Regions from separate parts of the Arthrobacter sp. Y3221114 genome, predicted to be linked through region 1. Evidence: riboswitches for the same ligand, from Rfam matches in the RefSeq annotation. Region 1 holds a riboswitch; each other region holds the start of a gene.

Region 1 (5,445 bases):
CGCCGGCCCGTTCCGCTTCCAAGGCGAGGATGCCGATCAAGGCCTCGTGGTCGTAATACACGTAGGCGCCTTCGCCGGGAGGGCTGCCGACGGGGATCCACCACAGCCGGAACAGGCCGAGGATGTGGTCCACCCGGATGCCGCCGGCGTGCCGCAGGATGGTGCGCAGCATGTCCCGGTAGGCGGCATAGCCGGATTCGGCCAAGCGGCGGGGATGCCACGGCGGCTGGGACCAGTTCTGGCCCTGCTGGTTGAACATGTCCGGCGGCGCGCCCACCGAGATGCCGGGGGCCAGGACGTCGTGCAACATCCACGCGTCGGCGCCGGTCGGATGGACGCCGACCGCTAGGTCATGCATGATCCCGATGCTCATTCCGGCTTCGATGGCGCGCCGCTGCGCCGCCTCGAGTTGCTCGTCGCACAGCCACTGCAGCCACTGGTGGAACTCGATGCGGTCCTTCAGCTCGCTGCGCTGCGACTCGATGAACGCAGGGTCCGACCACTCGGGACCGCCTGGCGGAAGGGTTTCTGCGAGCGCGCACCACAGGGCAAACCGCTCCAGCCCCTCCCCCTCGTGGTTCCGGAATTCCTCGAATCGCTGCTGTCGTTCGGCGGATCGGGGCACCGCAAAGACCGCTTCCAGCGCCTGCAGTTTGGCCGCAAAAACAGGGTCACGGTCCAGAATGCCGGTGTCCAGGTTCGCCTCGTGGAAGTTGTTGGTCAGCGGGATGTCCTTGGATTCCGGCACGTCCTCAATCCGCAGGTACAGCGGATTGACGAACCGGCGCGTTGCGGGCAGGTAGGGCGAGGGCTCCACCGGCGGCACGGGTTGTGCCGCGTGCAGCGGGTTGATCAGGACGAAGCCGGCGCCCTTGGCCGCAGCGGTTTCAGAGAGGCGGGCAAGGTCCGCGAGATCACCGATGCCCCACGACGACCGCGAGCGCACCGAGTACAGCTGTGCCATCAGGCCCCAGGTCCGGGGAAGCTTGTCGGCGGTGGTGAGCCGCCGCGGGGTGACCACCAGCGCGCACTGTGCCAAGCTGCCGGATGGTTCCGCGGCCGCGCCGGTTCGGGTCGCCGTCGCTTCCGACAGTTCCGCGACCTCCAGCGTGTGCCAGCCCAGCGGGAGGTCGGCCGGCACAACCGCCGCGAAACGTCCGCCCGGATCACCTTCGGCGCCAGACCTGCCGGACACCACCTCGACGTCGCGCGAAGACCCGTCCTCCAACAGGACCTTGGCCCGCGGGCGGAGGCCCGCGCCGACATTGACTGGAACCTCGGTGGCGGTGCCTTGGCGAAGGACGACGGCGGGCGGCAGCGTGCGCTGCAACGGCTCGAGCTCGGCGGCACGGAGGGATGCGGCGACATCGTCGTCGGTCGCGCAGGGGACGTCCAGCGCGGTGAGGACGGCAACCAGGGTTGCCGGTCCGACTTCTTTCTCGCCGCCGTCCCAACCGCGGAAGGTAATGCCGACACCGTGTTCCTGTGCGAGGCGCTGCAACGCCGAGAGCTCAGCCATAGACCCAATCTACGGGAACTACGCGGACCTTTGCCGGGAGGTCGGCGCAACCGGCAGGCTCGCAGCAGGCGCGGTTCCCGTCCCACTCGCGGCCGGGCACCGCCGTCGTGCTGGGCATTCGCAAGCCGGGGCAACCGCGAGGCGGTGCATCCGCAAGGCGGGGCGCCCAAGGCCGGACGCAACGCGGCTCCACATTTTTTGGTCCCGCGGCAGTTGGTTGCGAGAATGGACGCGACCATCCCGAGCGGTTGAGAGATCTGGCTCTTTGACACCGCAGCAACCATCCGGCCTACCGGAAAGGTGCTACCGCCAGAAGCGATGGAGAGAGCGCAAGCAATCTTTGATCCGGACGGCGCCCCCGCCGCCAAGGACCGTCATTGCCCGGGAATCCTAGTTTTGAAGGAGCAACCGCCTGATGGCTGAACGCACATTCGGTTTCCGCACCCGCGCCCTGCACGCCGGCGGCACGCCCGATGCCGAGCACGGCGCCCGGGCCGTCCCGATCTACCAGAGCACCTCGTTCGTGTTCAAGGACACGGACGACGCCGCCAACCTCTTCGCGCTGCAGAAGTACGGCAACATCTACTCCCGCATCGGCAATCCCACGGTCGCCGCGTTCGAGGAGCGCATCGCCTCGCTCGAGGGCGGCATCGGCGCGGTCGCCACGTCCTCGGGCATGGCCGCCGAGTTCATCACCTTCGCGGCCCTCGCCGGGGCGGGCGACCACATCGTGGCCTCGTCCAAGCTGTACGGCGGCACCATCACCCAGCTGGATGTGACGCTGCGCCGGTTCGGCGTGGAGACCACGTTCGTCGACTCCAACGACCCGGCCGACTTCGCCGCGGCCATCGGGGAGAACACCAAGGCCGTCTACACCGAGATCGTGGCCAACCCCTCCGGCGACATCGCCGACCTGGCGGGACTGGCCGCCGTGGCGCACGACGCCGGGATCCCCCTGGTCGTGGACGCCACCTTGAGCACGCCCTACCTGATCCGCCCGATCGAGCACGGCGCGGACATCGTGATCCACTCCGCCACCAAGTTCCTCGGCGGCCACGGCACCACCCTGGGCGGCGTCGTCGTCGAATCCGGCCGTTTCAACTGGGGCAACGGCAAGTTCCCGCAGATGACCGAACCGGTGCCCAGCTACGGCAACGTGTCCTGGTGGGGCAACTTCGGCGAGTACGGCTTCCTCACCAAGCTCCGGTCCGAGCAGCTGCGCGACATCGGCCCGTCGCTGTCTGCGCAGTCCGCGTTCCAGCTGCTGCAGGGCGTGGAGACGCTGGCCCAGCGGATGGACGAGCACCTGGCCAACGCCCGCACGGTGGCCGAGTGGCTGGACGCCGACGAGCGCGTCTCCTGGGTCAGCTACGCCGGCCTGCCCGCGCACCCGCATTACGAGCGGGGCCGGAAGTACCTGCCGAAGGGCGTGGGCTCCGTGTTCAGCTTCGGCGTCAAGGGCGGCCGCACCGCAGGCCAGAAGTTCATCGAGTCGCTGCAGCTGGCCAGCCACCTCGCCAACATCGGTGACGCCCGCACCCTGGTGCTGCACCCGGGATCGACCACCCACCAGCAGCTCACCGCCGACCAACTGGTGGCTGCCGGCGTGCCCGAGGACCTGATCCGCATCTCCGTAGGCCTGGAAGACGTGGACGATATCCTCTGGGACTTGGACCAGGCGCTGGCCGCCTCGCAGCAAGCAGGCGCCGAGCACGGCCCCAGCCGTGACCATGAGGACGAGGCGTTCAACACCTCCGAGTTCGCCTCGCCCAGCTATGCCGGCGAGTCCTGCGCGATCCCGGCAGCGCGTGCCGCCCGGACAGAGCCCGGAACGCGCGTGGTCGAGTCCGTGGAAGAACTGATCGAAGCCGAAGAAGGAGCCGCCAAGTGACCGCGACACCAGAACGCACCTGGATCGGCCCGTCCGCCGCGGAGCGGCTGAACATCCTGCGCAACACCAAGTCCATCGCCATCGTCGGCGCTTCCGACAAGCCGAGCCGGGCCAGCTACTTCGTTTCGACATATCTGCTCTCCAGCTCGCCGTACAAGGTCTACTTCGTGAATCCGGTGGCCAAGGAAATCCTCGGCCAGCCGGTCTACAAGTCGCTGGCGGACCTGCCCGAAGTACCGGACCTGGTGGACGTGTTCCGCAAACACGACGACCTGCCCACGGTGCTGGAGGAAACGCTGGCCGTCGGCGCCAAGACCATTTGGCTCCAGCTGGGTTCCTGGCACGAGGAGGTCGCGGCCAAGGCCGAGGCCGCCGGCTTGAACGTGGTGATGGACCGCTGCGTGAAGATCGAGCACGCCCGCTTCCACGGCGGCCTGCACCTGGCTGGCTTCGACACCGGCGTGATCTCCTCCAAGCGGCAGCTGACCGCCTAGGCGGGCCACCCTGAGCGGCTTCGCCGAACGACTAAGCTACGGTGCACTAACGACGGCGGAGGGCCGGGATTGCCGCCCGCGCCGCCCGCGCCTGACCCGCCGGCTGCGACCGACCCGCCGCCCGCGCCTGACCCGCCGACCGCGAAAAGCCCGCCCCTTGTCCCCGGGCCTCCCACGTGGAGGGCCGGGGCACGCGGCGGGTTTTTTCCTGCCCGCAAGTAGCTAGAAGAAGCCTTCAAGGATTTCCCCAAGGTCCTCATCGGATGCTGTGGCCAGCCACACATTACTCGACCAGGGGGAGTCACCGTGTTTACTGCACCAACCGATCCACAACCAAGGAGGGGCACCGAACGTGCCCAAAGGGGGAAGCCATCCTTCCCCCAAAAAGTTACGGCCGGGCTCGCCGCGCTCGTGTTGGGCGCGGGCGTATTGCCCTCCGCCCTCGCCCCCGCGGCGTTGGCAGCGCCGGTAGGCCAGGGCCTGACCCTCAATGCCGGGGACATGAGGTTCATCCTGAAGCAGATCAAGATCGCGGAGAACCACGCCACCAAGGAAGACGCCGACGGCAATCCCGTGCCGGGCCAGCCGCTCCTCGGCCCCGGCCCCAACCAGATAGCGAATCCACTGCTGCCCTACGGGCTGCGGACCGTGGACGGGTCCGACAACAACCTGGTGCCCAACCAGGGGCACTTCGGCGCCGCCAGCCTGCCCTTCCCGCGCTTGTCAGAACCGGAATGGCGGACCACCGCCGGGGGCCAGTCGTACAAGTCGGTCAACGTTCCGATGCTCCGGGACGCGGACCCGCGCTTCGTCAGCAACGTGATCGTGGACCAGACCTCCACCAATCCGGCCGCGATCGCTGCGGCCGGCAAGGCGCACCGGACGGTGAACGACGGCCCGACGGCGGTTCCCTGCGACGCCGAGGGCCGGCCCCTGAACTGCATGCCCGAAGGCGAGACACTCGACATCCCGAATGTCACCACCGACTTTGGGCTCTCGCCGCCATACAACGGCTTCTTTGCCCTGTTCGGGCAGTTTTTCGACCACGGCATCGACTTCACCAAGAAGACCAGCAACGTCGTCATGATGCCCCTTGCAAAGGACGATCCGCTGTATGTCGAGGGCTCGCCCACGAACTTCATGCTGCTCAACCGGGCGGAGAACCAGCCCGGCCCCGACGGCAAGCTCGGCACCGACGACGATATCCAGGACGCCACGAACACGGACTCTCCGTGGGTTGACCAGAGCCAGACCTACGGTTCGAACCCGTCACATCACGTCTTCCTCCGGGAGTATGAGCTCAACGAGGAGGGCGACCCCGTCTCGACCGGCGAACTGGCCGAAGGCGCCCCCGGCGGCATGGCCACCTGGGCGGACATCAAGGCCCAGGCCGAGTCGATGCTCGGCCTGAAGCTCTCCGACGCCGACGTCGTTAATATCCCGATGCTGGCCACCGACCAGTACGGGCGCTTCCTGCGCGGTCCCAACGGGCTGCCGCAGTACATCACGCAGGACAAGCAGTTCGTGGAAGGGAACCTGGA
Region 2 (2,120 bases), on a different contig from region 1:
TGTCGTTGACGTTCTCGATGCCCACGGACAGCCGGACCAGCCCGTCGGTCACCCCGGCCGCGAGCCGCTCCGGGGCGGAGAGCTGGGCATGCGTGGTCGACGCCGGGTGGATCACCAGCGAGCGGACATCGCCCAGGTTGGCCACGTGCGAGTGCAGTTCAAGGCCGTCCACAAAGCGCTTGCCGGCCTCGATGCCGCCCTTGATCTCGAACGAGACGATGGCGCCCGTGCCCTTCGGGCCGTACTTGCGGCCGCGGTCGTACCACGGGCTGGAGGGCAGGCCGAGGTACGCGACGGAGGCAACGTCGTCGTGCTCTTCCAGGAATTCCGCCACCTTCTGCGCGTTGGCCACGTGCCGCTCCACGCGCAGGCTCAGCGTCTCCAGCCCCTGGGCAATCAGGAACGCGTTGAACGGCGAGATCGCGGACCCCAGGTCGCGCAGCAACTGCACCCGGGCCTTGAGGATGTAGGCCAGGTTGGCGCCCAAAGCGCCGTTGACGCCGAGGTCGCGGGCGAAGACCAGCCCGTTGTAGGTCTCGTCCGGCGTGTTGAACCCGGGGAACTTCCCGGGGTCCGCGGCGAAATCGAACGTTCCGGCATCCACGATCACGCCGCCGATGGCCGTCCCGTGGCCGCCGAGGTACTTGGTGGCCGAGTGGAGCACGATGTCGGCCCCCCACTCGATCGGTCGGATCAGGTACGGGGTTGCCAACGTGTTGTCGACGATCAGTGGCACACCGTTCTCATGGGCGATGGCGCTGACCGACTCCAGATCCAGCACGTCCTGGCGCGGATTGGAGACCACCTCACCGAAGAACGCCTTGGTGTTCGGCTTCACGGCATCGCGCCACTGCTGCAGGTTATCCGGATCCTCGACGAATGTGACGTCGATGCCGAACTTGGGCAGCGTGGTGCGGAGCAGGTTGTAGGTGCCGCCGTACAGGCTGGGGCTGGCCACGATATGGTCGCCGGCCTCGGCGAGGTTCAGGATGGAGAACGTGGATGCTGCCTGTCCCGAGGCAAGCAACAGGGCGCCCACGCCGCCCTCCAGGTTGGCGATCCGGGTCTCCACAGCCTCGGTGGTGGGGTTGCCGATCCTGGTGTAAATCGGCGCAAGTTCGGAGAGGGCAAAACGGTCCGCGGCGCTCTGCGTGCTGGGGAAGACGAACGAGGTGGTCTGGTAGATCGGAAGGGCGCGGGCGCCCGTTGCGGCATCCGGCTCCTGGCCTACGTGAATCTGACGGGTCTCAAAGGACCAATCTGCAGTGGACATGGTGCAACTCCTTCAGTGGAAGGGGCCATCCGGGATCCGGCCGTGCCGGCATGTCTGTCCCGGGTGTGACCCGCGCTTGCGCACCGCCTTATGGCGGCTGCCTGGTCTTCACCCGGGGCACCCCACCGCGGTTGGAGGGTTGCCGGCCAGCAAACCGGGGTTTCGCGCTGGCACTCATGACCTGCCTCCAGTCTCCGCAGACAAGCCGGCGGCCGCAACAATATGACACCTTATGACTGGCCGCTCACCGCCCGCCCGCCTGTCCGCCTGCCCGCCGCCACTTTCCCCTGGGAGGCATGCCGGTCGGGCGGAATCCCCGTCAGGAACGCCGCGCCCCGCACGAGCCGCAAGCTGAGTGACTTAGGTCACCCTAAGTCGAGAGCGGGTTCACAAAGTGCCAAGATAATGCCATGCGCTTCGACCATGTTTCTTATGCTGCTGAACCCGACGGTCTGGCTGCCACCTCCGAGCGGATCTCCAGAGCCCTGGGCATCGACGCCGTCAAGGGCGGGGTTCACCCACGCTTCGGCACCCGCAATATGATCTTCCCCCTCACCGACCACCACTACCTGGAGGTGGTGGAGGTTCTCGACCACCCCGCTTCCGACAAAGCCCCCTTTGGCCAGGCCGTGCGGGCGCGCTCCGAGGCCGGCGGCGGCTGGATGGGCTGGTGCGTGGCAGTCGAGGACCTGACCCCGTTCGAAGAACGGCTGGGCCGCCACGCGGTTCCCGGCAACCGCAAGTTCCCGGACGGACAGGAACTGAGCTGGCAGCAGATCGGGATCAAGGGCCTGATCGCCGACCCGCAGGTGCCCTACATGTTGCGCTGGGATGACGGCACGGAGCC
Region 3 (2,120 bases), on a different contig from region 1:
CCATCCGTTTCAGCCTGCTGGGCATACGCGGGGCCACCGTGGAGCAGGCCAGGGAGGTGCACAGCCACATCCACGCGCTGGGCCAGTGCCGGAAGCTTATCCGCAGGCTCGGGCTTACTCCGGTGATCGCCGGCGACACCGCAGGTTCGGCCCGAGAGGTGGCCGAGTGGAACGACCCGGCCAAGGTCTCGCTGGCGCCGCCGATGGCTGCCGAGCTCTACGGCCTGGAAGTCTTCGCCGAAAATGTCGAAGACGATCCGACGAACACCACCCGGTTCGTGGTGCTGGCCGACCGCCGGCCGGTCCCGTCCCGCGAAGATTTGCCCGGCCCGGCCGTGACCAGCTTCGTCTTCCGTGTGCGGAACGTGCCGTCGGCGCTGTACAAGGCCCTGGGCGGATTCGCCACCAACGGCATCAACATGACCAGGCTGGAGAGCTACATGGTGGGCGGCGAGTTTGCCGCCACCATGTTCATGGTGGACGTCGAAGGGCACCCGGACGACCAGGCCATGGTCCACGCCTTCGAGGAACTGGACTTCTTCACCACGGAAATCCGCATTCTGGGCGTCTACCCTGCGCATCCGTTCCGCCAACAGACCGTGCGCCCCGGCGGCGTCGCCCGGTAGCAGTCGGGCGACAGCCGTCGGGCAACAGCCGTCAGGCGGCAACCGTCGGGCAGCCGCAAGTAAAACGCGGCATTTGACGAAGTATTACCGGCGTTTGACCCAGGCCCTTCCCCGCTCTTAGCGTGGAGACGAATCAAGAGTGCCAACTGCACAGCCCTGGCTGGTTGGCCGGCAACCCTCTACCGTAGCGGGGTGCTCCAGGTGATGATTCGGCCCGCCGGGTATGTCGGCAGGCAAGTACGCGTATCCTCCCGCAGCAGCCCGGCAGCAGCGGATGCGCCCAAGCCCCAAGGACGCCATGTCGCTACACAATGACCTGACACCCAACACATTGCGCTCCGCCTTCGGCCGCTTCCCCTCGGGTATCGCGGCGCTGTGCGCGATCGTCGACGGCGAGCCCCAGGGCATCGTCGCCTCCTCGTTCACCGTCGGCGTCTCCCTCGAGCCGCCGCTAGTGATGTTCGCCGTGCAAAACACCTCCCGGACCTGGCCGGTGGTCCGGCGGGCCGACCGGATCGGAGTCTCGGTGCTCGGCACCGGGCACGACGGCGTCTGCCGCCAGATCGCGTCCAAGAACGGTGACCGCTTTGCCGGACTCCGCCTGCACGGCACGGACGACGGCGCGCTGTTCCTGCACGACGCGGCGCTGTGGCTGGACTGCTCGGTGCACCAGGAGGTCCCGGCCGGGGACCACCACGTCGTGCTGCTGCAGGTGCACGGCCTGTCCACGCACGACGGCACCCACGAGCCCCTGGTCTTCCACGATTCCGGGTTCCGCCGGCTGGAACAGCCGGCCTTCGTCTAGGCAGAAAAGTTCCCGCACCGGCGGCAGCCGTCGGCTAGGGCAGCGGCCTTCCCCGGGCCGCCACCCACAGGGAGTACCACTCCTGGCGGGTCATCGCCGCTCCGACCGCCTCCGCCTGGGCGCAGGCCCGGATCCGGTCCGGGCTGCTGGTACCGATGACAGGCCGGATGCCCGCGGGATGCCGCAGCAGCCAGCCCAGCACCACGGCTTCCGGAGGGCAGCCCTTGTCCCGGGCAAGTTCCGTGACCAGGGCAGCGGCCGAATGGTCCGCGGAGAGTGGGGCATCCGCCCGTGCGGAAGCATCCGTCGTCACAGCCCCCTCTGCCGTCCGGCCGTGATTCTGCCCGGTCCCGGCGGCGGGCGTTCCCGCGCCGGCCGCCGCGTCGGCCAGGCCTGCCGCACGGCCGCTGTAGCGGCCCTGGGCCAGCGCGCCCCAGGCCTGCAGTTCCACCCCGTTGGCGGCGCAGTATTCCAAGGTGCCGTGCGGGAACCTGGTGCCCGTTCCGTCCGGGTGGTTCACCAGCACGGCGGACTCCAGCCAGTCGCGTCGGTACAGGCTCATTTCGAGCTGGTTCACCGCCAGCGGCTCGTCCAGCGCCGACTGCAGCCAGCGCATTTGGTCGCCGGACATGTTCGAGACACCAAGCCGGCGGACCTTCCCGGCCATCCGGAGCTCGTTGAACGCCGCG

The links. A riboswitch is a leader RNA that binds a small molecule or an ion and turns the genes downstream of it on or off. The one in region 1 is predicted to bind S-adenosylmethionine.
Region 2: another riboswitch for S-adenosylmethionine. It lies ahead of AC5RV3_RS15265 (bifunctional o-acetylhomoserine/o-acetylserine sulfhydrylase); the one in region 1 lies ahead of AC5RV3_RS11520 (O-acetylhomoserine aminocarboxypropyltransferase/cysteine synthase family protein).
Region 3: another riboswitch for S-adenosylmethionine. It lies ahead of AC5RV3_RS05270 (flavin reductase family protein); the one in region 1 lies ahead of AC5RV3_RS11520 (O-acetylhomoserine aminocarboxypropyltransferase/cysteine synthase family protein).

The regions. Positions count from the first base shown of each region.
Region 1 covers NZ_JBNHHW010000004.1:416,507-421,951, forward strand. The annotation lists gene malQ (4-alpha-glucanotransferase) at 1-1,519, opposite strand, end outside; SAM riboswitch class I at 1,752-1,844, shown strand; gene AC5RV3_RS11520 (O-acetylhomoserine aminocarboxypropyltransferase/cysteine synthase family protein) at 1,935-3,410, shown strand; gene AC5RV3_RS11525 (CoA-binding protein) at 3,407-3,904, shown strand; gene AC5RV3_RS11530 (Ig-like domain-containing protein) at 4,406-5,445, shown strand, end outside.
Region 2 covers NZ_JBNHHW010000007.1:155,650-157,769, forward strand. The annotation lists gene AC5RV3_RS15265 (bifunctional o-acetylhomoserine/o-acetylserine sulfhydrylase) at 1-1,273, opposite strand, end outside; SAM riboswitch class IV at 1,341-1,455, opposite strand; gene AC5RV3_RS15270 (VOC family protein) at 1,684-2,120, shown strand, end outside.
Region 3 covers NZ_JBNHHW010000002.1:261,020-263,139, forward strand. The annotation lists gene AC5RV3_RS05265 (prephenate dehydratase) at 1-626, shown strand, start outside; SAM riboswitch class IV at 758-872, shown strand; gene AC5RV3_RS05270 (flavin reductase family protein) at 925-1,431, shown strand; gene AC5RV3_RS05275 (aldo/keto reductase) at 1,466-2,120, opposite strand, start outside.